DNA from 2 places in the Clostridium sp. 19966 genome. Region 2 is predicted to be linked to the other one. Evidence: a T-box and tRNA genes for the amino acid it is inferred to sense, from the RefSeq annotation. Region 2 holds a T-box; the other holds one or more tRNA genes.
What was found. The T-box of region 2 lies ahead of pheS (phenylalanine--tRNA ligase subunit alpha). A T-box ahead of a tRNA ligase gene usually reads a tRNA of that ligase, here a tRNA-Phe.
Positions count from the first base shown of each region.

Region 1: it has a tRNA-Phe gene. The T-box ahead of pheS (phenylalanine--tRNA ligase subunit alpha) is inferred to sense a tRNA for this amino acid. The anticodon was not compared.

Region 1 covers NZ_JACTOJ010000003.1:65,995-81,345, reverse strand. Annotated here, with positions in the region: gene IAI10_RS03860 (stage 0 sporulation family protein) at 1-504, opposite strand, end outside; gene IAI10_RS03855 (DNA polymerase III subunit delta') at 583-1,524, opposite strand; gene IAI10_RS03850 (cyclic-di-AMP receptor) at 1,626-1,955, opposite strand; gene IAI10_RS03845 (guanylate kinase) at 2,114-2,719, opposite strand; gene IAI10_RS03840 (aminotransferase class I/II-fold pyridoxal phosphate-dependent enzyme) at 2,744-4,168, opposite strand; gene IAI10_RS03835 (sigma factor G inhibitor Gin) at 4,199-4,411, opposite strand; gene IAI10_RS03830 (M20 family peptidase) at 4,786-5,940, shown strand; gene IAI10_RS03825 (magnesium transporter CorA family protein) at 6,109-7,053, shown strand; gene IAI10_RS03820 (LD-carboxypeptidase) at 7,066-7,986, shown strand; gene IAI10_RS03815 (chitobiase/beta-hexosaminidase C-terminal domain-containing protein) at 8,067-11,948, opposite strand; tRNA gene IAI10_RS03810 (tRNA-Cys) at 12,230-12,303, opposite strand; tRNA gene IAI10_RS03805 (tRNA-Phe) at 12,312-12,384, opposite strand; gene murD (UDP-N-acetylmuramoyl-L-alanine--D-glutamate ligase) at 12,572-13,942, opposite strand; gene IAI10_RS03795 (glycine--tRNA ligase) at 14,192-15,351, opposite strand, start outside.
Region 2 covers NZ_JACTOJ010000006.1:17,276-32,626, reverse strand. Annotated here, with positions in the region: gene IAI10_RS24655 (DUF6873 family GME fold protein) at 1-155, opposite strand, end outside; gene ytxC (putative sporulation protein YtxC) at 337-1,230, shown strand; ribosomal protein L20 leader region at 1,267-1,372, shown strand; gene infC (translation initiation factor IF-3) at 1,603-2,115, shown strand; gene rpmI (50S ribosomal protein L35) at 2,136-2,333, shown strand; gene rplT (50S ribosomal protein L20) at 2,361-2,720, shown strand; gene IAI10_RS07650 (RNA methyltransferase) at 2,779-3,552, shown strand; T-box leader at 3,593-3,814, shown strand; gene pheS (phenylalanine--tRNA ligase subunit alpha) at 3,895-4,914, shown strand; gene pheT (phenylalanine--tRNA ligase subunit beta) at 4,927-7,305, shown strand; gene IAI10_RS07635 (cell division protein ZapA) at 7,426-8,019, shown strand; gene IAI10_RS07630 (U32 family peptidase) at 8,161-10,500, shown strand; gene IAI10_RS07625 (endonuclease MutS2) at 10,534-12,897, shown strand; gene IAI10_RS07620 (DUF523 domain-containing protein) at 12,894-13,373, shown strand; gene IAI10_RS07615 (aminotransferase class I/II-fold pyridoxal phosphate-dependent enzyme) at 13,407-14,870, opposite strand; gene IAI10_RS07610 (phospho-sugar mutase) at 15,037-15,351, shown strand, end outside.

The DNA of each region.
Region 1 (15,351 bases), on a different contig from region 2:
GGAACAGCATAATTGTCTTCCGCATGGTCCAAGTCCCCCTACCATTTTAGCTTCATCTCTTACTCCTATCTGCCTTAATTCAATTCTTGTTTTAAATATGGTAGCAAGATCCTTTACCAATTCTCTAAAATCTACTCTTCCGTCTGCAGTAAAATAGAATATTACTTTATTATTATCAAAAGTATATTCAACATCTATAAGCTTCATATCCAGCTTATGAGCATTAACCTTTTCAACGCATATTTCCAAAGCTCTCTCTTCTTTAGCTTTGTTTTCCCTGTGAATCTTTATATCCTCTTCAGTAGCCTTTCTCAATACAAATTTAAGCGGAGCTACTATCTCATTTTCCTTAACCTCTTTGGTGCCTATTACGCATTCACCAAATTCTATTCCCCTTGCTGTCTCTACTATTACGCTGTCTCCTTGATTTATATCTATGTTATTAGGATCAAAATAATATATTTTACCGGCTTTTTTGAATCTAACACCTACAACTTTTACCATGATTCCCTCCATCGTCACTCGCATTTTATTAACTATTTATATTATTTACACTTAACTTACCTTTGATACTTTATTTTATTATTGAAGCATATTGATAAGCATTACTTGAAAAACTAATGAAGGATTTACATTGCTGTTTAAGTTACTTCTAGCTTCATTCAAAGCTTCAATAATCTTTTGAAGTTTTCTATATGAAAAGCTGTCAGAGCATTCTTCTATATAGTTAAACTTATCTTTATTTATTATATTTTCTTTATTATTAACATTTTTGTATATTATAATATCCCTTATAAAAGATATCAGTAAGCTGAATATTTCTTCGCTCATATCCTTATTTTTAACAAGGAAATCTAAATATTTTTCAAATTCAGCATCACTCAATTTATTTATATCTATAATCAGCTCTAAAGCTGTTGATCTCAAAATTTTAAAATCATTGTCCTTTATAAAATGATCACATCTTCCTGGAACTCCCTCTGCAAAGTTCATAGCAGATATTTTTTCTTCATCAGAAATTTCAGTATAATTTTTATCTATAAACCCCATCATCTCATCTTTACTTAAAGATGTAAGCTTATGCATTTGGCATCTAGATTTTATAGTATCTAATATTGCTTCACTATCTTCGCTAAGTATTATTATAAAAACTCCAGCTGGAGGCTCTTCAATAGTTTTCAGAAAAGCATTTTGTGCTGCTGCAGTCATCTTATGCCCCTGATATACTATTATAGCTTTTTTATCGCCTTCAAAGGGTTTTTTAGATATTTCTTCTATAATCCCTCTTATATCTTCCACTCCAATAGATTTTTTAGTTTTAGAAACTCTAAATTCCATTATATCTACATAGGGTTTTATTTCTGTCTTTCCTATTATTCTTACCGCTAACTCCTTGGCAATAAGACTTTTACCTATGCCCTCCTCACCGATAATAAGGTGTGCATGGGACAGTACTCCGCCTTCTACAGCCGAATTAAAGTAATTTCTTAATTCCTTATGTCCTATTATATCTTCAGAATACATATATTCCTCCTTGTATTCCTCTACAGCTAATGTAAACATCTTTAGTTTACTGTATAATGACTGAACGAACTCTAATTAGAGTTCGCTCAAAATAATCAAAACTAAAATCTAAGAAATTTATCAACGTCTAGGACGAATATAGTTGCGCCTCCCACTTCTACTTCTACAGGATATGGCACATATACTCCAGTAGCACCTGCCACGGAAGAAGGTGAAGTAACTACCTGATCTCTAGTTCTGCATACATCTTCAATAGATGCAATCACTTTATCAACCTTATCTGCATCTACTCCTATCATTAGTGTAGTATTCCCTGATTTTAAAAACCCACCAGTGGTTGCTAATTTCGTAACCCTAAAGCCTGCCTCTGTAATCACATCTATAAGATCACTAGCATCATCATCTTGAACTATTGCTATAATAAGTTTCATATTTACCCCTCCTTGTTTATAATAAGTTATTTCTAATCCCCTTTTTACAGATGCTTCTTGGAACTTATATTTTACATAAGCTTAATGTTGCACATCTATAAAGTTTTGTATCTTAGGTATATTTTATCACATTTAAGCCCTACAATATATATGAATTATTAATATTTATTATCTTTAGTTAATATTTGCGAAATATCCTTTTTAATACTAGTTACACAAATTTTTAAACTATCATTACTATATATTTTTTCTATATTGCTAGATTTTAGCTTATCTATACTAAAATCATTGTCATCTGCTAAAAATCTTCTGCACATTTCATTATAATTAGGTTTAAGCTGCTGCCTTTCCCTGTTTAATGCTCTCTCTAATCTAACTCCATCATCCACAGCTATATATAAGGGAACAACATTTTTTTCCCCGAAATACTTTTTTAGATTATTATATGCCTCTAAAGTAACTATAACAATATAATTGTTCTTCTTTAAATTTACTTGTCCATCATCTATTGTTCCATAATACCATTTCCCCATGACGGTTTCATAGCATCTTAATTCAATAACTTTATTTTTATCTTTAAACTCTTCCAGTTTATTTTCGTCAATGAAATAATACTCTACTCCATCAACTTCATTTTCTCTTTTAGGTCTTGTAGTATATGGAGTTACAGCTCTTAAATCCAATTCTCTGTCTTCTTTTAAATATTTAAAAATAGTATCCTTACCAGTACTGCTCTTTCCCATCAAGCAAAATAATTTCCCCATATCAAGCAAAAGCTCCTTCCAATGCTATATTACTATCTTAATTTTGTTATCTTCCACCCCTAATATTGAAGCTTCGTTTTTTAAATAATATTTTACCACACCTAATGCTTCCTTATCTATTATTTCTCCCATCATAATAATTGGAACTCCCGGTGGATATGGGACTATATTTACTGCACTTATTTTACCTTCTGCTTCATCTAATTCAACCTTTGAATTTTCTCTTTCAAATACTTCCCAAGGTTCAAGAGCCTTTTCAGGAATATTATTCATATATATACTAAACTGATTGTCCCTAAACTCTTCTAATGGACAATTCATAAGAGAAGTCAAGAGCATATCATAATCTTCTCTGGTATTAAAAGGAGATGCAATAAAAACTATATTATACCCATCCGTCATTTCAGCTTGAACTCTGCTATTTCTAAGGTAACTTAATATCTTATGACAATTGTAACCAGCACCAGGAGATATAATAATTCTAGATTCATCTATCCTTAAATTAAGCTTGGAATATTCCTGTTGTATATTCCCTTGCTCCCAAGCATAAAAATCAGTTTCCTTGTTTATTCTTGACTTATATTCCTTCACCACTTCTATGCATTGTTCGAATTCTTTTTTACCCTTAGCATCTAAATAATCTCTAGCATAATCCATGGAAGCCATAAAGATATACGAGGGGCTGGTAGTTGAAAAAGAGCTTACATAAAAGCTGCACTTATCTATATTTTCTTTATCTTTTACGTGTAAAAAAGCTGTTTGAGTAAGACTTGGCAGAGTTTTATGCGCACTCATAACTGCCATATCTGCTCCCAATTTAATTGGGTTTTCCGGCAAAAGCTCTGTGATTCCAAAATGAGCTCCATGGGCACAATCTACTAAAACCTTCATTCCTCTGCTGTGACATATATTAGCTAAAGCTTTTAAATCAAAAGCTATGCCGTAGTAATTTGGATATGTAAGCACTATACCTTTAGCTTCAGTTTCTTCTACTACACTAAAAAAATGCTCCATATCCACAGATATAGGAGCATTGTACTTTCTGCTAATATAATTCTGTATATATATGGGTTTTAATTTTTTTAGAATTATAGCATTTGTTATGGACCTATGACAATTCCTCTCAACTATAATTGAGTCTCCTTCATTGAAACATGAGAATATCATAGCTAAATTTCCACTGGTACTACCGTTTACCAGAAAATATGATTTATAAGCTCCATACAACTTAGCTAAAAGTTCTTGGCTCTCTTTAATTATTCCGTCACAATTATGAAGATTGTCTAATCCTTCAACTTCTGTTATATCTCCACTTAAAAAAATTTCTTGCATATCTTTATTATCTTTCACAACAAATCCCCTGCCAGATTTATGTCCCGGCATTGAAAAAGGGGCATTTTTATCCTTGATATACTTTGATAAGGCATCTACTATAGGTGTTTTACTCAAGCATCATCCGTCCCTTCTGGATATTAAGATTTATCTATAAAAGCTTTCATACTTCGATGTTCTCTCTCTAAGCATAAGCTCCATAATTATTTTTTTCATACACTCAATGTAATACTTATAAAAATCAGTTTCTATATTAGAGTTTATAAGTCTAGCTTCACATGTATTACAAATAAATCTCCCGTTAATTATTATACCATTACTGTGGTTTTTTCTACAAATGATACATTTTTGTTTTTCCATTTAAAATGCTATTTGCTGCATCAATACCAATCGTCATTATTGAATTCGTATAATAAAAGCATATATACACTTGCCCTTAATTATAGAAAATCACACAATATAAAAACAGCCCCTATTAAAAATATAATTATTCTTAAAGGTTAATTTATAATGCATAATTTTCTTACTCACTGGTTTTCAAAGTGCAGCATAATAGCTTGCACCCCCTTATGACATGATTAAACTATTTTGATTGTTGCCCTATCTAATATATTGTATTCACAATGTAGCCAAATCTTATTTTGTCCACCTTTTTATTTTTGAAATTATAATATATTTTTTTTATTTGGAAAAAATAATTTCAAATGCAAATCTTTTTAAAGGAGGTCATCATTATGAAACAGGAAGCTATTTCCTATTTAACTACTCTAAAAGATACAATAACTGGTATTTCAAAATATATATATAATAATCCAGAAGAGAGCTACCATGAATACAAGTCATGTTCTTATATATGCAATATTCTCAAAGAAAATAAGTTTAATGTGAAAGAAAAATATCTAGATATTGACACAGCTTTTTATGCACAATATGGCAATGGTTATCCCAAAATATGCCTGCTGTGCGAATATGATGCCTTATTACCAGAGGGGCATATAAATGGTCACAACGCGGTATCCGCTATATCTGTAGGCGCAGCACTTGGATTGACAAAAGCTATTGATAAGCTTGGGGGATCTATTATTGTGCTGGGGTGTCCAGGAGAATATATAGGCGGTGCAAAGGTTACAATGGCAAAGCAAGGTACCTTTAAGGATATAGACCTAGCAATGATGGTTCATCCTGATGTAAAAACCTGTCAGAGTGGGACTTCCCGTGCCATACTTCCTCTGAGTGTAAAATTTAAAGGCAGCTCCGGATTTACATATTTGAGTTCTAACAATCACTCTCCTATGGATGCCTGCATATTTATATTGAATTCTATAAACACCTTGCTTAAATGCTCTCAGGATAACCTAAGAATAGATAGTATCCTCTCCAACGGAGGATATACTCCATCTCTCCCATCTGATGTTTGTGAGATAAAGCTTTATATAAGAGCCGACAAATATTCAAATGCAGAAACAATTGAGAAGCATATAAGGAATTTATCTGATTTAACAGCTAATATTATGAAACTAGATTGTTCTCATTCAATTTACGAGCTTCCATACTTAGAAATGCACACAAATGACACATTATCACGACTCTTTGGACATAATCTTAAGGAAATAGGCATAATAGATTGCTGCGGAATAAAGAATACAGAATCTGGCTTAAGTATAGGCAATGTAAGTAAGCTAATTCCTACAATACATCCATATGTAAGAGTAACCGAGGAGGATAACATACAATATGGCACTAAGCAATTTGCTGATGCTACCATATCTTCCTACGCTGATGAAGCCATAATTTCTTCTGCCAACGCTCTGATATTAACAGCTATAGATCTTCTAGAAAAAAGAAATCTGATTGACGAAATCAAAAGTGAATTTTATAAATCAAAATAAGTTGTGCATTATAAAGTGCTACTGTATAATTGTTTTGTAATGAACTCTACAGGATTTTAAATGCAATAAGGTCTAATTAAAATTGCATAATTAATACTTGCTTTTAATTATGCAATTTTTTATATGTATATAATCCTGTAAATTTAATATCTTGGGGGTGCCATTTATATGATAAACATATACAAAAGCATTGATGATGGAAGTAACATACTTCAAAAAATTGAAAATATAGAAGCTGGATGTTGGATAAACATTGTAGCTCCTACTGACCAAGAATTATTACTTGTCTCTAAAAAGACAGGTGTTCCCCTTGAGTTTTTAAGAGCATCTCTAGACGATGAGGAAGCTTCTCGTCTTGATATAGAAGGCAGCAACGTATTAGTAGTTGTAGATATCCCCTTTACCGAAATGGAGGATAATTCTCTTACTTATGATACATACCCTTTAGCTATAATCCATACTGAGAAAGAAATAATTACCGTTTGCTTGAAAAACAGCAAGGTTGTAACTGACTTTATAGATGGCAAGGTTAAGTCTTTTTTTGCTTTTAAGCGTTCTAGATTTATTCTTCAGATGCTTTACAGAGTAGCCACCTACTATCTCTTATATCTTAGACAAATAGATAAGAAAAGCATAATGATTGAAAAGAAGCTCCATAAATCCATGAAGAACAAGGAACTTATTCAGCTGCTTTCTCTGGAAAAGTCTCTAGTGTACTTTTCTACCTCATTAAAATCTAATGAAATAACCTTGGAAAAGATGCTTAAGCTTGAATTTATAACAAAGTATGAAGAAGATAAAGATGTTTTGGAAGACGTAATAATAGAAAATAAACAAGCTATAGAAATGGCTAACATTTATAGTAATATACTATCTGGTACCATGGATGCTTTTGCATCAGTTATATCAAACAATTTGAATATCGTGATGAAACTTTTAGCCTCCGTAACCATTGTCATGGCTATCCCTAATATGGTATCGGGTCTCTTCGGTATGAATATGAGCAAAATCCCCTTTGGAAATAATCCCTATGGTTTTTATATAATATTAGGAATTATTGTAGGCATGGCCTTAATTGCAATAGGTATTCTAAATAAAAAAGATATGTTTTAAGGAGAGGTTATCATGTTAGGTAAAAGATTTTTAGAACATTCTACTCTAGGAATAATAGCTCCTGCAAGTCCTTCTGAAAAAGAAGTGATAGATAGGCAGATTGAATGCCTAAGAGGCTTAGGCTTTAAATTAAAATTGGGCAAGCACCTTTATGATAAATATGGCTTTCTAGCTGGAACTGATGAGGAAAGAGCTCAGGATTTAATGGACGCTTTTCTAGACGAAAAGGTTGATGCAATAATGTGTTATAGAGGGGGCTATGGTACTATAAGAATGCTTCCTTACCTAGATTTTAATATAATAAAAAATAATCCAAAGATATTTATAGGTTTTAGTGATGTTACATTGCTATTAAATTCTATATATGAGCGCTGTGGTCTTACTACCTTCCACGGAGTAATGGCAAATTCGGGTACTGATAATCCAATAAGTATAGATAGCCTTAAACAGAGTATTATGAAGGGCTACGATAATTACAGAATATGTAACCCAAAAGGAACTCCTCTTACCTTTAAAAATTTCTCTGGAAATATAGAAGGCACTTTAGTAGGGGGAAATCTTGCTGTTATATGTTCCTCCATAGGCACTGATTACGAAATTGATGTGAAGGATAAAATATTATTTTTAGAAGATATAGCTGAACCTCCTTACAAATTAGATAGGCTCTTAGCTCAGCTAGCTCTTTCAGGTAAACTAAAAGAGTGTAGAGGTGTATTATTGGGTCAATTCACAAATTGCACCCTTCCCCACTATGAAAGAAGCTTTACCTTAGAGCAGGTTATCGAAGATAATTTTATCTCTAAAGGCATACCCATTTGCTATCACATAATGAGCGGTCATGGAAGCCCACGATTAACCTTGCCAATAGGCGCAAAAGTTAGACTTAATGCTGAAAATAAATGCATTGACGTTTTAGAAGCGGTAGTTAAATAAAGGGTTATTTGAAGAAAAACTCCAGCACTTAGCAAGGTTATATTGCTAGATGCTGGAGTTTACATTTCCTATTACAGGCTTTATCTGTTACCTTTTCTTTTAAACACAGTAAAGAAACCTATTGCTATTAATAATGTACCTATTGCTATTAATAGATTGCCGTCAATTATACTTCCTGTCTGAACTAATTTTTTATAATTTGTACCTGCCGCTTTGGTTGATTCTCCTGATGAATTCGGTGGATTATTTGTATCATCAGTAGATTGTTTAACTGTTGATTTTATTGTATATTCTTCACTTACAACCTTAGAGTCAGTATGTCCATCTTTAGAGGCATAAGCCTTAATAATAGTATTAGCTGCTACCGTTATCGGTCCGCTATATATTTGTGATCTTGAATTTGGTTCTGTGCCGTCCGTTGTATATCTAATTATCGCCCCTTCCGTATCAGATATTATTTCTACCTGCTGAGGGCTATCATAGCTTCCTCCGCTTATGCTGAATTTAGGTGCTGCAGCTGCTGAGAAATTATAAGTAACAGCAGATATCTTAGAATCAGCTAATCCGGCTTTTGCAGCATAAGCTTTAATTGTTGTATTTGCAGAAACCTTTATAGGTTGGGAATATATAGGTGAAGCTGCAGTTGGATCTGTTCCATCTGTTGTGTATCTTATGATTGCTCCTGGAGAAGCACTAGTAATAGCCACGTTTAGTTCCGAGCTATAAGTACCTCTATCTACACTAAAGCTTGGTTCAGCTGTTATAGCAGGCAAATTCTTTAAACTAACATTATCTATATATACATCGTGTGCTGCTACTGCCCCCATTCCATTTACATTTCCCATGCAAAATACCAAATGTGCATTATCCACATCAGCTGGTACAGTAAAGTCACAGGTATACGTGCTCATATCTGAGGTTATAGGTACTACCTTATCCAAGAAAGTGTTTCCATCACCACCACCTGGAATTTCAACTAAAGGCTCGATACTTCTATTAATGGTTGACCTGGCATCAAAGGTTAATCTGTAGGTTATTCCTCCTTTGAGCTTAAAATTTCCTTGACTTAGCTGAACTGACCAGTAATAGTCTCCCACATCTCCAACGGTAGTTTTGAATTCCCCATTATCAACACCAGCAGGCGAGTTATCTGCGCCATTGTATGTTTGCCAAAAGGAAGCTCCACTTGAAAAATCGCCGTTTTGAATAAGCTCTGTTCCGCTTGGCAAATTTATAATATATTTGGAACTTGTAATATCTGAATTATTTAAGCCATCCTTTATGGCAATAGCTCTTACTGTGGTGGTATCACTTAATTCTATAGGGCCGGTATATATGCTTGATTTTTCATTAGGATCTGAGCCATCCAGCGTATATCTAATAATAGCATTAGATGTATCACAGCTTATAGCCAAATTTTGTTTTTCAGTATATGCCTTAGAGGAATCCAAACTAAATACAGGCTGGTCTACTGTAGCTTTGCTATCTACTGCAAAGCTAATACTATACGTTTTAGTTACACTTTTATCTGCAGAAGTTACCGTTATAACTGCTTTGTCCTGTAAATTAGAAGCTTGCTTTATAGAAACTGCTGCATCAGAATCTGTAGGATCTGCCTCAAGCTTTGGAGCTAGTACAGTATTTGGTGCTAGTAAAACCCTGTATCCTAAAGTATCTGGAGCAAAATCCTTTAGCATTTTACCATTTATAGTAATACTCTTTAATGTAGCATCAGTTTTTATTTTTTCTACTTGAAGCTGCTGAGTAGCACTTTCAGTTATTCCATCTACAGTAACTCTTGCTGTAATATTGGCAGTTCCCTTAGCTAAAGGGGTTATAGTACCAGTATCATCTACTGCTGCTATCTCTGGATTGTCACTTGAATATTTTATCTCAGCCTTTTTTAAATCTGCTGCACTTCCATCCGTCATAGTTCCCTTCAAGCTTGTTTTGGCTTTATCAGCACCATCTAGCAGCATAGCAGTCTTATCAGCTGTTAGGGTAATATTGTCCAATCTTGCTGCGGTGCTTTGCTGATTTATATAATTATCAAGGATCTTTATAGATGAATTTGTGTCCGTACCTGAATAGTCCACCTCATACTGACCGTCCTGTTCCCATTCTCCTTTAGTAAAATTTCTTCCCTTTATCAATATTTTATCCTTGTACACATCTATATAATAGCCTTCACTTATATCATCCTCAGCATTAGCATCTGTCCAGCAATATCCGCAGGACGGCACATTAAACATTGTGCACAAACTTTTATTATAGAACATATCCTTAGAACCAAATTCCCAATGAGTATGCCCTGTAAATAAAATTGCTTGAGGATACTTTGCTAATATGTCTCTCACTTCTTTATCCTGATCCAAATTCTTATCCATTTGTCCTGGCTTAGAACCTGCTACAGTATCGTAAAGAGGCTGATGAATAAATACAAATATAGGTTTGTTATTTTTTACGTCCTGCGCTATAGTTTGCTGAAACCATTTTAGCTGTGTATCGGAAAAATAAGCACTATTACCATCACTTTTTTCTGAGCCTAAGAATATATAGTGATAGTCATTAAGCCAATAATCATAATACACATTTGGCTCTCCTGAATATTTAATGAAATTTTGTTTAGATATATCATACTCATTCTGATCTATCCATGAATTTTCCTGCCAAGTATCGTGATTTCCTAAAGCCATATCTATTTTAGGATGCTTATTACTGTTTACTATAGTAGAAAAAGCATCCCAGTTTGCTGCAAGACCGCTATCTACCACATCTCCGTTTATTATAAGCCTGCTGCTATTTGGATCTACTTTATTAATATCCTTTAGAGCATTATCTAAATTTTTATCATGGATATAATTAAGATTGGATACTATATGTGTATCACTAAAAACTTGAAATGAATATAAAGGGCCTTCTCCTTCTACTACATTTACATCAGCTCTTGCTTTTTCTGAAATGCCATTTACCGTTCCCTCTACCGTGAAGCTTCCAGCTTTAGAGTAAAGGTATGAAGGTATTTTGTCCCAGATAACATTTACCTCACTAAAGGTTCCATCAGAATTATCTTTTCTTACTGTAGCTGGCAGCGTAGGAGCTGTAGATGCTTGTGTCTTAATTTCTGCTGCTTCTAAATTATGTACTGGTGCCTGTGGTGCAGAAACATAGAAGGTAGAACTGGCATCCACCGTATAGCCTCCATCTTTAAAGAGTACCACCTTATAGGTTTCCCCTTGCTTTATTCCGCTTATTGTATCTAATGGAAGTTGGAATTCACCATTAGGGCTAGTAAAGCCTAGGCTATGATCTGGGTCATTTTTAGTATCTCCGTAGATATATTTCCAAAACATAGAATCTACTTTTCCAGGAGTATCTTCCTGATTATATACTCCTAACCAGGCCTCAGAATCCTTACTTGCATTTTTTATGGTAACTGTTATGGTATCTTTTAATGCTACGGTTGAGGAAGATAAGCTTACATCAGGTTCAACCTCTGACGCTGAAATGGTGAAATTTGCACTTGCCTCAACAGTATATCCTCCATCCTTAAATAATAGCAGTTTATAGCTTTTTCCCTGCTCAAGTCCGCTGATAGGAGCTAAATTAAGCTTAAAGTCACCATTTCCATTTTGAATGGCTAAGCTGTGGCTGGGGTCGTCTGCTGAATGATCTGATAGATAGCTCCACCATATAGAAGCAACCCCGCCGCTAGAAGAATCTCCTGGTGTATCTGCTTCATTGTAAAGCCCTACCCAAGCACTAGAATCTTTACTGCCATTCTGAACAGTTACAGTTATTGTATCTTTTAAACCTGCAGTGGAAGCCGATAAAGTTATTGAGGTTTGGCTCTGGGAATCTTTTAATATTGATGCATAAACCGCTAGATTTGAATTAGTTATTACAATAGATATAACAATTAATAAGCTTACCACATTTTTAATACATGTCTTTTTTCTCATTTTTAACCTCCTTATTTAATATTGCTTACTTAAAATTACATAGAGTGTTTATATAGTCATTCAACCCAAATGTTGTAGTTGTACACAACATATTCATTCTACCCACTTTGAATATTAATTTTGTTATGCATGTGTAAATGCTAGGTTAAAATCCACTTAACTGCACATATAATTGCATAAATGCACATAAATACACAATATATGCAAAAATAAAAATAGCCTATACAGTTAACTTTTTACAAGTTACTATATAAGCTATTTTTAAATTACTGATATTATTTTGGAGGCGCCACCCAGATTTGAACTGGGGGTGAGGGTGTTGCAGACCCGTGCCTTACCACTTGGCTATAGCGCCATAAAGGATGGCCAGACCAGGAATCGAACCAGGGACACGAGGATTTTCAGTCCTCTGCTCTACCGACTGAGCTATCTGGCCGCTCAACGTTAAGCTTCTGCTTTTCGTGACAAAAGATATATTATCACAGGCACTCCATTTATTTTTTAATTTATCCTTGATTTACAGAATTTATTCATATTTTTCTTCACAATCCTTTTTATATCTCATATATATACATATTGACACACTAGGCACAGTTTTCACTTATTTTCTTCTTTCCAAAGGATTATAAACTTTTCACTATTTCTACAAATTTGTTTCCTTTTGCTTCAAAATTAGGGAACATATCAAAGCTTGCACAGGCTGGTGAAAGCACCACGTAATCCCCTTTATCTGCGATTTCCTTACCTTTAAGTACTGCAGCCTCTAAGGAAGCTACTACGTATATAGGAAGTTCTACCTTTCTTTCTGCCATTTCTTTTTCAAATACAGCTTTAATCTTATCTTTAGTTGCTCCTACAAGTATCAGTGCTTTAACCATATCTATACCTTTTTCAGCAAGAGGTTCAAAAGGAATATGCTTGTCATATCCTCCAGCAATCAAAATCACTGACTTTTCAAAGGAAGACATAGTAGCTAAAGTTCTAGTAGGACTTGTTCCTATTGAATCATTATAATATTTTACTCCGTCCACTTCTCTTATAAACTGATTTCTGTGCTCAACTCCTGTAAAAGTAGCTACCACCTTTCTCATGCTTTCTACGGAAACCTCATCCTTAACTGCAAGAAAAGCTGTTAAATAATTTTCTACATTATGCATTCCCTTTATTAATATATCTGACCTTTTACAAATCTCCTTGTCTCCCAAGTATAGACTTCCATTGTCAAAATAAGCATCCTGCTTAGTTTTGCTGCTAAAGCTTCTAACTTCACCCTTAGCTTCCTTTTCAAAGCTTTTAGTTATTTCATTTTCAGCATTTATAATGAGTATCCCATCTGAAGATTGATGAGTAAATATATTTTTCTTAGCATCTATATACTCTTGCATGTCCTTATGAATATCTAGGTGGTTAGGAGTCACATTAGTTACTACAGCAATCTCTGGAGAAGTATCTATGGTCATAAGCTGAAAGCTTGATAATTCTAAAACCACCCTATCTTTTGAAGTCATTTCTTCTATTTTAGAAAACAAGGGTGTACCTATATTTCCCCCTACCCAAGTTTTAAAACCTTCTGCACTTAAAAGATTATATATTATGCTAGTAGTAGTGGTTTTTCCGTCACTACCTGTAATTCCATACATCTTTGCAGGGCAGTATCTCATAAACTCTTCCATCTCAGAAGTTACATAAGCACCTTCCTTCATTGCTGTCTGCAGGGCTGGGCTGTCTATTCTCATAGATGGTGATTTAAAAATAACTTCAAACCCCTTAAGACTGTCAAGGTAATTTTCTCCCAAACAGAGCTTAACGCCCTTTTTTCTAAATTCCTCTGCAGCCTCTCCAAGTTCTTCAGCACCCTTTTTATCAAAGGCTGTTACGTAAGCCCCTAAATCTAAAAGAAAATTTATCAAAGGTCTATTGCTAACCCCTATGCCAACTACGGCTGTTTTCTTGCCTTTTATGAATTCTTTAAAATCCTTAAAATCTTTTTTCATTTAAAATACCACCTTAATATAATTAATATGTATAGTATAAATTATAAAACTACTATTATAAATATTGTCCCATTGATAATTAATTATAACACTTTAGAAATAATTCTGTAAATTTATTCTACCTACAATATAACAAAAGGCTTTGCCTTAAAAATCATCTTTATAATACCTTTAGAGTTTAAACCTAGCTATCATAAAGCTAAGCCTAAACTCTAAAATTATATCAATGTTTTTAAAGCAGAGCCAAAACTAGAACTCCATCTTTTCAGTTATATATGCTTCTAATTCATCTATGCCTATTCTTATCTGATTCATTGAATCTCTATCTCTTAAAGTTACAGTATCGTTCTCTAAAGTATCAAAATCTACAGTTATACAGAATGGAGTCCCTATTTCATCCTGTCTTCTGTATCTTTTTCCTATGCTTCCTGCTTCATCATAGTCCACGTTGAAATGCTTTCTTAGCTTATCATAAACCTCTGTAGATTTTTCTGAAAGCTTCTTGCTAAGTGGAAGTACAGCTGCCTTAAATGGCGCTAGAGCTGGGTGGAATCTCAACACTGTTCTTGAATCACCGCCTTCAAGCTCCTCTTCATCATATGCATCTACTAAAAATGCAAGAGTAACTCTGTCTGCTCCAAGAGATGGCTCTATACAGTATGGAACATATTTTTCGTTAGTGTTTGGATCTAGATAGCTCATATCCTGACCTGAATGTTCTGCATGCTTGCTTAAGTCGTAATCAGTTCTGTCAGCTATACCCCAAAGCTCACCCCATCCAAATGGGAATAAATACTCTATGTCTGAAGTAGCATTACTATAGAAGGATAGTTCTTCCTTGCTGTGATCTCTCATTCTTAAGACATCCTTATTTATGCCAAGAGATAATAAGAAGTTCCAGCAATAATCTCTCCAATAGTCAAACCATTCTAAATCTGTTCCTGGTTTGCAGAAGAACTCTAGTTCCATCTGCTCGAATTCTCTTATTCTGAAAATAAAGTTTCCTGGAGTTATTTCATTTCTAAAGGATTTACCAATCTGTGCTATACCAAATGGAACTTTCTTTCTTGAAGTTCTCTGAACATTCTTAAAGTTAACAAATATACCCTGTGCTGTCTCTGGCCTTAGATATATCTCTGACTTGGAATCTTCTGTTACTCCTTGATAGGTTTTAAACATAAGGTTAAACTTTCTTATATCTGTAAAGTTTTTCTTGCCACACTTTGGACAAACTATTCCATTTTCATCTATATAATTTTTTAGCTGCTCATTAGTCCATCCGTCTGCTGAAGCTACTTCTGCTCCCTGAGAAGTCATATGATCCTCTATAAGCTTATCTGCTCTAAATCTTGACTTACATTCCTTACAGTCCATAAGAGGGTCAGAAAAGCCTCCTATGTGTCCTGAAG
Region 2 (15,351 bases):
TTTTTATTTAATATAAATAATTGCATATCGGGATGCCCGCATACGGCTGAATAAAGGTTATCACAAGGAGGGCATAATAAAATATCTAAATTTAGTTTTAAAAGAGAGGAGATTTCCTCGTCTGAAATTCTAAAATCAACAATGCAGGTATTAATAGATCTCATCACCTTTCGCTAAAAATATATAAAAAGAAGGTATATACCTTTAGTTTACATTGTGAATGTAGCTAATTCAAATGTTTTGTTCTAGTTTAACTTATTTTGTCGATTATTATACAAAAGTTATTGAATATACATTCATATAAAACACATACTATTTCTGAAAGGAGTGAGGTTAATGCTGCTGCTTACTATAGTATATCAGGGTGAAAATGACTTAGTTTTTAAGCTTAATGAACTCAAAGAATATTTTAAAGAAAAAAATGTGATTTTAGGAATATCAGAGAGTATAGAAAAAGATACTCATTTTATAAAAATATTCTGCGGTGATGATAACATCACGGATAAGTTTAAAAAGACTTTTCTCCATTATGTAGCAAATATAGTATTTAAAATATTGATATCTGAATTCTATGACAGAGAGATGACCAATTTAGTCAGTGATAACTATTTTTTTCTACAGCAAGATGAAATTAGAGATATAGAAATAATAACCATGAAAATGCTTAAAGAAGAAAATTTTCAGATGGATGATACAGGTATATACTGCATGAATAGAAAAAATAATATTATCAGGAATATAATTGGATGTATTGAAGAAAATAATCAAATTAATATAAATGGATTTATGACTTTTAGATTGAACTGTATGAGAAATGATATAGAGGCAATAATAGATAAGGTTGTTGATAAGTATATGATTGAAAAAGAATATACAGAATTCATAAGGCTGCTAAAATATTTTGTGGATTTTCAAGAAAGTAAAATGGCGGAGATAAACATTGTCGTTGATATTAATGGGAAATATAATGTTTTGGACTCTAAAGGAAAAGAAGCCTTCGACGAATTTTTAAACGATATTGATAAGGATAAAATCTTAGATAATAATGTTGAGGATTTAATAATAAGTGGGCTTATAACCAATTCTCCAGAAAAGATAAATATATATGGATTGAAAAATTGCCAAAATAAAGAATTTATAGATACTATTAAAAATGTGTTTACAGATAGAGTGAGCATTATGAATGAAGATAATATGTATAAACATAGAGTTACAGAAAAAATAAAATAAATATTGACAATAAAAATTTATCAGTGTATAATACTCTATGTTAAGAAGAAACAGCCGTTTCTCACCTTACGGTAGGACTGTTAAGGTTACTTTTATGATTTTGATTATAGAGGCGGCTATTGAGCCGCCTTTTTATTTGCTTTAAAAACCAGATGTGAACTTCTATATTAGATTTTGCAGTTTTTACTCTAAAAGTTGTTTGAAACACTTTTAATACATAAAGTCGCACATCTATGATACGGCTGTATATAAGCCTGTGCTAAAATTAATATTAGGCAAAGGTTTAATAATAGGATATTAATTATTTTAAGACGATATGATTCTAAAAGCTTAGAATAGTATATCTAAAAAAATTTTTGGAGGTGAAAGGCTATTAGCAAAAATTTTATAGTAAATGAGGAAATCAGAGAAAAAGAGATTAGATTGATTGACAGCCAAAATGTGATGTTAGGTATAGTATCTAGCAATGAAGCATTGAAAATGGCTGTAGAGCAGGAATTAGATTTAGTAATGATATCACCTAATGCTGTTCCGCCAGTGTGCAAAATAATGGATTTAGGAAAATATATCTATGAACAATCTAAAAAGGATAAAGAAGCTAAGAAAAAACAAAAGGTTGTTAATCTTAAAGAAGTAAGACTTAGCCCAACTATAGAAGAGCATGATATCGAAATAAAGGCTAACAATGCTAGAAAGTTTCTTTTAGATGAAGATAAAGTAAAAGTTACAGTAAGATTCAGAGGAAGAGAAGCTGACTACTCATATATAGGACATAAGATACTTGAAAGCTTTGTTAATAAAGTTCAAGATGTAAGCGTGGTTGAAAAACCTGCGAAACTTGAAGGAAAGAACATGATATTAATTTTGGCTCCAAAAAGAGCTTAAACCTGGGAGGAGGATTTATAATGCCAAAAATGAAAACCCATAGAGGTGCAGCAAAAAGATTTAAGAAAACAGGAAGTGGAAAATTAAAGAGAGCTAAAGCTTTCAAAAGCCATATATTAACTAAGAAGAGCTCAAAGAGAAAGAGAAATCTTAGAAAAACTGGTTACGTTTCTACAACTCAAGAAAAAACAATGAAGAAATTATTACCATATCTATAATAGGGATAAGTAAAGGAGGTATATTAAATGGCAAGAGTTAAAAGAGCAATTAATTCACATAAGAAACATAAAAAAGTACTAAAGCTTGCAAAGGGATACTATGGTGGTAAGAGCAAGTTATTTAGAACTGCTAATGAAAGTGTTATAAGAGCATTAAGAAATGCTTATGTTGGAAGAAGATTAAAGAAGAGAGATTTCAGAAAGCTTTGGATAGCTAGAATAAATGCTGGAGCAAGATTAAATGGATTATCTTACTCAAGATTTATGAATGGTTTGAAGTTAGCTGGCGTTGATATAAATAGAAAAATGTTATCTGAAATAGCTATTAATGATCCAAAAGGGTTTACTGAATTAGTAAATGTAGCAAAAAGTCAGTTAAATGCATAAGATAAATGCGGCAAGAGTCGCATTTTCTTTTTTTATATAGACTTTGAGGAGGCATATTTTGAATACTATAACCAGTAAGGATAATCACTTATTTAAAGATGCTAAAAAACTAAAGGAAAGAAAATATAGAGAAGAAAAAGGAAAATTTATAATAGAAGGAATTAGATTTGTTGAAGAGGCTGTGAATGCTAATGCATCTATAGATAAAATATTTGTAAGTAGTTCTTTCTCACAAAAAAATAAAATCTTTAAATGGAATGATTATGACACATATGAACTGAAAGATGTTCTTTTTAAAGAACTATGCAGTACAGAGAATCCTCAAGGAATTGCAGCTGTTGTCAATGCAAAGAATGAGGCTATATCCAGTGGTGATGGTATATATGTGCTTGTAGATAAGTTACAGGATCCAGGTAATATGGGCACTATAATAAGAACAGCACATGCAGTAAATGCTTCTGGAGTTATATATACGGCTGGAACTGTTGATCCTTATAATGATAAAACTTTAAGATCTACCATGGGATCGATTTTTTATATTCCAGTGATGAAAGATGAAAAATTTGAATTCTTATCGAAGCTTAAAAGAGATGGATATTTATTAGTGGTAAGTGCTCTTGATGCTCAGGAAGATTTTTATGAACTGGATTATACTTCAAAAACAATAATTGCAGTAGGAAATGAAGGCAATGGAATAAGTGATGAAGTGCTTAGTAAAGCGGATGTAAAGGTTAAAATACCTATGCCAGGCGGGGCTGAATCATTGAATGCATCTGTGGCTGCTTCTGTAATGCTTTATGAAGTATTAAGACAAAATGTTAAAAAGGCTTGAAAAAAGTCTGTTATATGATTATAATACTATTAAATAAAGATTTAATGCATTGATGAAGAGAGTAGATATTGAATTGTTACCAGGGATAAAAGGTCATGGACTGAGAGCCTTTTTTAATAGGAAGATATTGAAGTTCACTTCGGAGCACTAATTGTGAAATTTATTTAAATTTAGCAATTAGCGGTTAATACCGTTATTATAACTAAGAGAACAGAGAATAATCTGTTAATTAGGGTGGTACCGCGGAATATCCGTCCCTTTTGGGGCGGTTTTTTTATGCTCTTTTTTATAATACAGTACATAAATTTTGAAAAATATTTAAATTAGGAAGGGAGATTTACTATGAAAGAAAAGTTAGAGGTCATAAGGAAGGCAGCATTAGACGAAATAAAGTCCTCTGTGGATAGTGCTGTGCTTGAGAATATAAGAGTAAAATATCTTGGCAAAAAAGGTGAACTTACTACTATATTAAGAAGTATGGGAAGCTTAAGCGCTGAGGAGAGACCTGTAATTGGAAAGCTGGCTAATGAGGTTAGAAGTTCTATTGAAGAATCTCTAGAAAAAATAGTAACATCCATAAAGAATAAGGAAAAAGAAAATACTCTTAAGAATGATATTATAGATATATCACTTCCAGGTAAAAAACAGGTGATAGGGAAAAGAAATCCTTTGGAACAGACCTTGGAAAGAATGAAAGAAATATTCATATCTATGGGCTTTTCAGTAGAGGATGGACCTGAAATCGAGCTTGATTATTACAACTTTGAGGCTTTAAACATTCCTAAAAATCATCCAGCTAGAAGTGAGCAGGATACATTTTATATAAATGATAATTTAGTTTTAAGAACTCAAACTTCTCCTGTTCAGATAAGATATATGGAGAATAATAAGCCACCGATAAAGATGATATCGCCAGGAAAGGTTTTTAGATCAGATGCTGTAGATGCTACGCATTCACCTATATTCTTTCAATTTGAAGGGCTTGTAGTGGATAAGGGAATAACTTTTGCAGATCTTAAAGGTACTCTAGATACCTATGCTAAGAAGATGTTTGGAGATAAAATAAAAACAAGATTCAGACCGCATCATTTCCCATTTACAGAACCTTCAGCAGAAATGGATGCTTCCTGCTTCGTGTGTGGAGGAAAGGGCTGCAAGGTATGTAAAGGAAGTGGATGGATTGAAATATTAGGCTGTGGTATGGTTCATCCCCAGGTATTAAGAAATGGAGGAATAGATCCAGAGGTTTATAGCGGATTTGCTTTTGGTATGGGCGTAGATAGAATGGTTATGCTCAAATATGGTCTTGATGACATAAGACTGCTTTATGAAAGTGATATGAGATTTTTAAATCAATTCTAGGAGGTATATTTTATGAAAGTTCCAGTTAGATGGTTAAAAGATTATGTTAATGTTAATATATCACCGGATGAAATAGGAGATAGACTTACCTTATCCGGTTCAAATGTAGAAGAAGTAATAAAAGGCGGAGAAGAGATCCAAAATGTGGTTACTGGCAAGATACTAAAGATAGAGCCTCATCCAGATGCAGAAAAATTAGTAGTATGCTCTGTAGAGGTAGGACAGGAAGAACCAATACAAATAGTTACAGGCGCTAAGAATATGAAAGAAAATGACATAGTTCCAGTAGCTCTTCATGGTGCATCTCTTCCTGGTGGAATAAAAATAAAAAAAGGGAAGCTTAGGGGAATAGTATCTAATGGAATGATGTGTTCAGAAGAAGAACTTGGAATAGCAACTGAAAATCCAGTTCATGGTCTCATGATACTTCCTGAAGATACGGAAATTGGAGTGAATATAAAAAGAGTACTGGATTTGGAGAATGCAGTTATTGATTTTGAAATAACTTCTAATAGGCCTGATTGTCTTAGCGTAGTAGGAATAGCAAGGGAAACTGCAGCTACTCTTGGATTAAAATATAGTTTACCAGATACAAAATTTACAGCATCAGCTGGTAAGAATGTTAAAGATTTTGTAAATGTAGCTATTAAAGATTCACTATGCAAAAGATATATGGCTAGAGCTGTATTTAATGTAAAAATAGGTCCATCTCCAGAGTGGATGAGAGAAAGGCTGATTGAAGCAGGGGTTAGACCTATAAATAACATAGTCGACATAACAAATTTTGTAATGTTAGAGCTGGGTCAGCCTATGCATGCCTATGATAAGAGAGAAATCTCTACAGGAAATATAATAGTAGAGAGGGCTAAAAAAGGAGAAAAATTTGTAACCTTGGATGAAGCTGAAAGAGAACTTTCAGAAAATGTATTATGCATAAAGGATGGAAAAACAACTATCGGTATAGCTGGAATAATGGGTGGACTTAATTCTGAAATAAAGGATGATACTACTGAGGTTGTATTTGAAAGTGCCAGCTTTGATGGAACTAATATAAGAGTATCTTCTCAGGCTTTAGCACTTAGAACAGAAGCATCATCAAGATTTGAGAAAGATATAGATGAAGAAACAGCTAGACTTGCTTTAGATAGAGCTTGCTATTTGGTAGAACTTTTACAGGCTGGTACAATAGCAGAGGGAACCATAGATATATATGAAAACCCAAAACAAGAAAAAAGTCTAACTGTAGATGGTCCATGGATAAATGAGTTTTTAGGAACAGATATTCCATTGGAGGAAATGAAAGAGTATTTAGATAGATTAGAGCTAAAGACTGAGGTAGAAGGAAACTTATTGAAAATAGAAGTACCTAACTTTAGGATAGATATTAATATAAGAGAAGATATCGCTGAAGAAGTTGCTAGAATATATGGATATGACAAGGTGCCCACTACAATAATAAGCAGTAACTCTACTAAGGGCGGAAAAAATATAAAACAGCAGACGGATGATAAGGTTATAGCAGCTATGATGGCTAGCGGCTTAAACGAATCTATAAGCTATTCCTTTGTAAGTCCAAAAGTTTTTGATAAAATCTGCCTGCCTGAAAATCATGAGCTTAGAAAAGTGGTGAAAATTAAAAATCCTTTAGGAGAAGATTATAGTGTTATGAGAACCTCCATGATACCTTCAATGATGGAGAGTCTTTCAAGAAACTATTTAAGAAGCAATGAAGAAGCTTATTTATTTGAAATGGGGAGAATTTATATACCATTAGAGGATGAAAATATTCTTCCGATTCAAAAAAATGTACTTACAATAGGTTTCTATGGCAATGCAGACTATTTAAATCTAAAGGGTATAATTGAAAATCTTTTAGAGGTTTTAGGTATCGAGGATTATTCAGTAGCAAGAGAGAGCGAAAATCCTAGCTATCATCCTGGAAAAACTGCTTCTTTATATATTAAAAAAGAAAAAGTAGCTACATTAGGAGCTGTACATCCGGATGTATGTGAAAATTATGAATTAGATAAAGAAGCTTATATAGCTGAGATAGATTTAGATACACTATATAAATATGCTAATTTAGATAAAAAATATACACCGCTTCCTAAATATCCTGCAGTAACTAGAGATATAGCTTTACTAGTAGATGATTCTGTACTTGCAACAGATATCGAAAGTACTATTAAAAAGCAAGGCGGTAATTTAGTAGAAAAGATTAAGCTATTTGATATCTATAAAGGAAAGCAAATACCGGCAGGTAAGAAATCAGTGGCTTATTCCATAGTATATAGGGATGAAAATAAAACTCTAGTAGATGCTGAAGTTAATAAAGTTCATGATAAAGTATTAAAAGCATTAGAATTTAAATTAGGTGCTCAACTTAGATAGTATAATTGGAATTTACACAACTAAAAAGATTTCTGTTGTGTAAATTCTTCAATATATATTTAATATAATTGTAGTTTATGTTAAAATATATAATAAACATTATCTAAGAGGGTGTTTTGCATGAATGTAATTACAGTTAATATAAATGGGGTTGAATATAATTTAAAAGGAGAAGAAAAGGAAGAGTACTTACAAAAAGTTGCGGGATATGTGGACAAAAAAATTAAACTTATACTAGAAAACAATCCTAAGCTTAGTGTGACTTCTGCTGCTGTATTATCTACAGTTAATGCTGTAGATGATCTTTTTAAATGCGACTCAGCGTATAGAGATCTTTTAGATGAGCTAGAAGAATTAAAGGTATTAAAGAAAAATTTATCATTGCAGTTAAAAGACTCTAAGGAAGAAGTAGATAAGGTAGAGGAAGAAAAAAAACAGCTGTTAGCTAAGGTCAATTCTCAGGATGAAAATATTTTAAAAGATAAAGATACAGAGATTGATAAACTTAAAGAAGAGCTTTCCAAGCTTAGAAAGGAAGCAAAAGAAGCTGAAGACAAATGTTTGAAATATAAAGAAGATAACAGGGAACTAAAATTTCAGCTGCAAACTGCTAAGTTTAAGGTTATAGATCTTCAAAATAAATTAGTTGATAAACAAATAGATTTGGTTAAAGCCAAGAAGATTAAAAATCCTCTTTTGAATGAAAACAAATAATAAAAGCCCATGTCATATATTGTGACAATGGGTTTTTGTTATTTATTATCCTATAAAGTGGCTTATAAACTAATAATATGATATTATATAAGCTGTATCAGATTTTTATAGGGTTTTATTTAAATAGGAGAGATGATTGAGATGAATAAGAAAATAGAGTTATTAGCTCCTGCTGGAAATTTAGAAAGTATGTATGCAGCCGTTTCTAATGGTGCTGATGCCATATATATGGGGGGAAGCAAATTTTCTGCCAGGGCCTATGCTCAAAATTTCACTCTAGAAGATATGAAATCAGCAGTAGATTATTGCCATATCTATGGTGTGAAGGTGTATATTACGGTAAATACTTTAATAAAGGATTCTGAGCTCAAAGAGGCTATTGAATATATAAAACATATGTATGAAATGGGAGTGGATGCTCTTATAATACAGGATCTAGGTCTTCTAAATATTATGCAGAGTCAATTTAGTGACTTTGAAATACATGCATCTACTCAGATGACTGTGCACAATAAAGAAGCTTGTGAGCTTTTAATAGATAACGGATTTAAAAGGATTGTGTTATCAAGAGAATTAAGCTTAAAGGAAATAACAGAAATATCTAAAGACTATGAAACAGAGATATTTGTCCATGGAGCGCTTTGCGTATGCTATTCTGGACAATGCCTTATGAGCAGCATGCTTGGAGGCAGAAGTGGGAATAGGGGAAGATGTGCTCAAACCTGCAGACTCCCATATAAACTTATAAATAATAGTAATCAAATACAAAGGTCTGGGTATCTTTTAAGTCCTAAGGATATATGTACTTTAGCAGATATAAAATCCATAATCCAGGGTAATGTTAGTTCTCTGAAAATCGAAGGAAGAATGAAAAGGCCTGAATACGTGGCTGGAGTGGTGTCCACCTATAGGAGGGTTATAGATAGTTATTATGATAATAACTGGAGTAACGACTTAGAATATGAAAATAAAAGACTTCTTCAGCTGTTTAACAGGGAAGGTTTCTCAAAGGCATATCTTTTTGGCAATACAGGAAAAGATATGATGGCTTATGGAAATCCCAAAAACACTGGAGTACCTATAGGAAAAGTATTGGAAGATGGTTCCATAAAGCTTTTAGAAGCTATTAGTGTAAAAGATGGTATAAGAGTAGATGAAAGCGGAACCATAGTAAATAAAATACTAAAAAATGGAGTAGAGATTGAAAAGGCGGCAGAAGGTACGATTGTAAAATTGCAGCCTAAGATATTTAAGAAAAATGATGTAGTATATAAGACTAATGATAATCAATTTAATGAAGAATTAAAAGAAAGTTTTAAGGACAAATATATTAAAAAATTACCTTTAGATGTAATTGTGAATTTTGAAATAGGAAAAAATATTGTTATAGAAACTAATTATTTAGGTAAAGAATATATTGCTAGCGGCAGTAAAGTGGAAAATGTTCTTAAAAAACCCGTTTCGAAAGAATTCTTGGAAGATAAAATAAAAAAAACAGGTAATACGCCATTTATCATCAATAGAATCCAATTTATAAATATTGAAGAAGGATTTTTATCAGCTGCAGCAATTAATGATGTGAGAAGAGAGCTTCTGAAAAATATAGAAGAGGATATCACAAGTAGCCATAGAAGAAATTATATTTGCAAGGAACTTACTTTAAAGCATAAATCAAAGGATAAAAATAAGGTGAGCGGAGTCCTGTTTATAGCTTCTACTTATGAGCAATACGAAGCGCTTAAAGACCTAAATGTAGATAACCTGGCAATAGATTTTTTTAGGAAGGGAAAGGATTCTATAAAAATAGGAAGTATAGATATACAAGGACTTTACTTAAAGATTCCTAATATTATAAAGGAAGAATTTGGATATGTGCAAGACCTTATAGAAAAAAATCTTCACAGAATTAAAGGGATAATAACAGCTAATTTAGGAATTATAAAAATATTTAGCGGCAAAACAAGCATAATTGGAGATTATAAATTGAATATTTTTAATAGCGGTGCTGCACAATTTATTGAGGAATACTGTGATAGTGCATCTCTAAGTTTGGAACTAAACAAAAATGAAATATATAATATAGGTAAAAAAAATAAAAAGCTTCAATATCTAATTTATGGTAAAATAGAACTTATGGTAAGTGAATATTGTCCCATAGGAAGTATAGCAGGCGGAAAAACAGCTGCTTCTAAATGCAGTCAGCCTTGTTTAAATGGTAAATATTATCTTAAAGATAGGATGAGCGAAGACTTCATAGTATGTACAGACATATATTGCAGGAGCCATATATATAATAGCGTGCCAATAAATCTGACTGAACAGATAAAGGAATTAAAAGATCTTGGCATGGATAGTTTTAGAGTAGACTTTATAGATGAAAACTATGAAGAAACAAAAAAAATAGCTCTAGCAATTAAGGAAAACAAGGTTTTCCAAATGGATAAATTCACTAGAGGGCATTATAAAAGAGGAGTAGAGTAAAATTTGCATTTTGTAGTATAGGAGTTGATATACATGGATGAAAAAGCTTTAAGAGTATTAGAACTTGGCAAAATAAAAGAAAAAATAAAATATTATGCCCAAACTGCTGCAGCTAAAGAACTAATAGATAATTTAAAGCCTTACGAAAATATATATGACATGAGAGAGAGACTTCAGGAAACTAAAGAAGCCTTAGATATATACATTAAGAAAGGCGCAGCTCCCTTTGAAGGCGTTTATGATGTAAGAGATGGATTATCAAGGGCTGAAAAGGGTGCCAGTCTAGGCTGCAGCGAGATATATAGGATAGCTAATATATTATCTGCTACAAGAAGACTAAAAGAATACGTTATACATAAGGATGAAGAAGAGCCTTATGAAGCTTTAGAAAATATTTGTGAAGGCATAGTTCCTTTTAAGAAGTTAGAGGACGAGATATTGTCTGCTATTATAGCCGAAGATGAAATTAGCGATAGAGCCAGTGAAACCTTATATTCTGTGAGGAAAGAACTTAAAAATAAAAATTCATCTGTTAAGGATAAGGTAAATGAACTTATTAGGAAGTACTCTAAATATCTTCAAGATAATCTTTACACTGTAAGAGGAGATAGATATGTAATACCTGTAAAATCAGAGCATAGGGGTTCAGTTCCTGGACTAGTTCATGACCAAAGCTCTACAGGGGCTACTTTATTTATAGAACCTATGAACTTAGTGGAACTAAATAACGATATAAGAGAACTCATGCTAAAAGAAAAGGCTGAGATAGAGAGGATACTCTCAAATTTTTCGAAAAAAATTGCGAGCAACATAAAAGTTATAAAAAATAATGCTGATATATTATGGGAAATGGATTTTATATTTTGCAAGGCTAAGTATGCTTACCATATTAATGCAACCTGCCCTATAGTCAGCGAGGATGGAAGCTTCTATATAATTAAAGGAAGACATCCTTTGATAGAAGAATCAAAAGTGGTGCCTATAACTGTGAGTTTAGGGAAAGAATATACATCTTTAGTTATAACAGGCCCTAATACTGGAGGAAAAACAGTTACATTAAAGACTATAGGACTTATTCATTTAATGGCTATGAGTGGAATATTAATACCGGCTGGTGAAAATTCAGTAGTTAGCTTTTATGAAAAGATTTTTGCCGATATAGGAGATGAGCAGAGTATAGAACAGAGCTTATCAACTTTTTCTTCACATATGAAAAATATAGTAAACATCATGGATAAAGCGGATAAAAATACTTTAGTTTTATTCGATGAACTTGGAGCAGGAACTGATCCGGTGGAAGGAGCAGCTCTTGCGGTTGCAATTCTTGAAAATCTTAGATCAAGAAGCACTAGGATTATAGCGACAACTCACTATAGTGAGCTCAAAGGTTATGCTCTCAAGACCCAGCATGTGGAAAATGCCTCCGTTGAATTTGATGTGGAAACTCTTAGACCTACCTATAAGCTTTTGGTGGGGATTCCAGGTAAATCTAATGCTTTTGAAATATCTAGAAGATTAGGTTTGGAAGACTATATAATTGAGGAAGCTAGAAAGAATATATCCAGTAATGCTTTAGTATTTGAGGATCTTATTATGAATCTTCAAGAAAAAAGTATTGAAGCCGAAAAGAATGCTCATGAAACCTCAGTACTAAAAGCGGAAACAGAAAAAATAAAATTGAAATATCAAGAAAAATTATATAATCTGGAAAAGCATAGAGAAAATATTATGCAGAATGCCCAAAGAGAAGCTAAGTCTGTTTTGAGAGATGCTAAAGAAGAAGCAGATTTAGTAATGAAAAATGTAAGAGAATTAGAGAAAATGGGTTATGATGGTGATATAAGAAACAAACTTGAGAATGAAAGAAAAAGGCTAAAGGATAAGCTTGAAGGTATTTCTAGCAAAGACAATAGTACTAAGACTGATGAGGGAGAGCATATAAAGAATGTAAAAGTCGGTGAGGAAGTTATGCTTTCATCATTAAATCAAAAGGTTACCATATTAACACTGCCAGATAATAAAGGAGACTTACAGGTGCAGGCAGGCATAATGAAAGTAAGTGTTAATATAAAGGATCTTAGAGCTTCAGGAAAAGTAAAAACTAATACTAAAGTACCTAATTCTAAAAGAGAATTGAAGTTGAATTTAAGAAGTGTGCCTATGTCTATAGACTTAAGAGGACTTGATGCAGAAGATGCTATATATAATGTAGATAAATATTTAGACGATGCATATATGGCAGGGCTTACAGAGGTCACAATAATACATGGGAAGGGAACTGGAGTGCTGAGAAAAGCAGTAAATGATTTGCTGAAAAGTCATCCTCATGCTAAAAGCTATAGATTAGGAGCTTTTAACGAAGGTGGAAGCGGCGCAACAGTGGTAGAATTAAAATGATACTTATAAGTGCATGTTTAATGGGTGTAAATTGCAAATATTCGGGAGAAAATAATTTATCGCAAGCATTAATGAATATTATAGATAAATATGAAGTTATACCAGTATGCCCAGAGCAACTGGGAGGACTTACAACCCCAAGAAATCCGGCAGAAATTTTTAATTCTAAATCCTCTGAAATACTAATGGGGGTAGGGAAAGTCATAGATAATAAAGAAAATGATCGTACCCTAGAATTTGTCAAAGGAGCACAGGAGACATTATATATAGCTAAAAAGTTTAACATAAAATATGCTATATTGAAAAGCAATAGTCCTTCCTGTGGTAATAAAAAGGTATATGACGGAACCTTCAGCGGTAAGATTGTAGCAGGCAGCGGAGTAACTGCAGAACTCTTACTGGAAAATGGTATAAAAGTATATAATGAAAATGAACTGGCAGAATTTGAAGAAGATTATAATAAAACGAGAGAGTGAATTCAATTCTCTCGTTTTGCCTGTAAAAATATATTAAATTTTAACTACTTTTATATATTCAACATTAGGATCTTCTGTACCTTGGACATAGAGACCTGCTTTCTTAAGGTTTTGTATATAATCTACAATTTCAAAAGTGATTTTTTCACCTGGGCATAGTACTGGAATTCCTGGAGGGTAAGCCATTAAAAATTCGCCACTTATTTGTCCTACGCTGTCCTTTAAGCTCACAGGAGTTTTATAGGAATTAAATGCTTGCCTTGGATTTAATACTAAATCAGGAATTGGAGGCACATCTATGAAATCAGGCTTTTTATTGGTTCTGTTTGAGAATTCTTTGCTTATCTCTTTTAATGCCGAAATAAGAGAATCGATGCTTTCACTTGTATCTCCAAAGGATCCTACAGCTAAAATGTTGTATAAATCAGATAATTCCATCTGAATATGATATTTGTTAGATAAAATCATATCTAAGTCATAACCTGTGATACCCAAGTCCCTGCAGGTTATAGTCAATTTAGTTGGATCTAAGGCATAGACTCCTGGATTGCCTAAAATTTCATCACTAAAAGAATAAAAACCTGGAATTTTATTTATTTCATTTCTAGCATAATTTATTAAATCGATGGTTTTGTCTAAAAGCTCTTTCCCATGAAGTGCTATTTGTCTTCTTGAACAATCTAAAGATGCCAATAATATATAGGATGGAGAAGTGGTTTGCAGCAAACTCAAAATTTGCTGCACTCTTGATGCGTCAACCCTTTTTGTATTAACTTGAAGTAAAGAGCATTGAGTAAGGGCTCCTATTATCTTGTGCGTACTTTGCGAGCAAATATCAGCTCCCGCATCTATGGCAGATACAGGAAGTTTAGCATTAAATTTTAGATGAGGGCCATGAGCTTCATCTACTATTAAAGGAATATCATATTTGTGAACTATATCAGCTATTTTCTTTATATCAGTAGCAACTCCATAATAGGTAGGATTGATTACAAGTACAGCCTTAGCATCAGGATTAGCTCTTAAAGTATTTTTCACGGTCTCTGGAGTTACTCCGTGAGCTATACCTATTTTTTTATCCAATTCTGGTTGCATGTAAACAGGTACAGCACCAGTTAAAATTATACCTGCAGTAACTGATTTATGAACATTTCTAGGTATCAGTATTTTATCACCATTGTTTACTACGGACATAATCATTGCTTGTATTGCTCCAGAAGTTCCGTGAATAGAAAAAAAACATGCATCAGATCCATAAGCATCTGCCGCTAGTTCCTGGGCCAATTTTATAGACCCTGTGGGGTGATGGAGACTGTCTACTTGTTTAAATACGGTAACGTCTATTTTAAATGGATTATCACCAATAAAAGCTTTAAATACACCATCCATTCCTACTCCTTTTTTATGACCGGGTACATGAAAAGGAATAGTATCATTTTTAACATATTCCATTAATGCGTCAAATAATGGGGTTTGGTTTTGATCAAATTTGTACACCGCTTTATAACACCGCCTTCTTTATAAAATGCAATAATAGTATATGTAATGCTCTTTTAAAATACAATAAAAACTATAAAAAATCACAATATTTTCTTAAACTAGTTTTTCATTAATACTATTTTGTAGTATAATAACAAATGTTAAATGTGTTAGGAGGGATAATATGGATTACAAAGAAAAATACAACCTTTGGTTGAATTCAACATTAATTGATGAAAGCACAAAGAATGAATTGAAAAATATATCCGAAGAAAAAGAACTAGAGGATAGATTCTATAAAGAATTAGAGTTTGGAACAGGTGGACTCAGAGGGGTAATAGGCGCAGGAAGCAACAGAATGAACATATATACTGTTGGAAAAGCAACTCAAGGACTTGCAGATTACATTAATGCAGCTTATTCCGATGAGAAGAGTGTTGCAATTGCCTACGATTCAAGAAATATGTCTAAGGAATTTGCTCAGACTGCAGCAGAAATA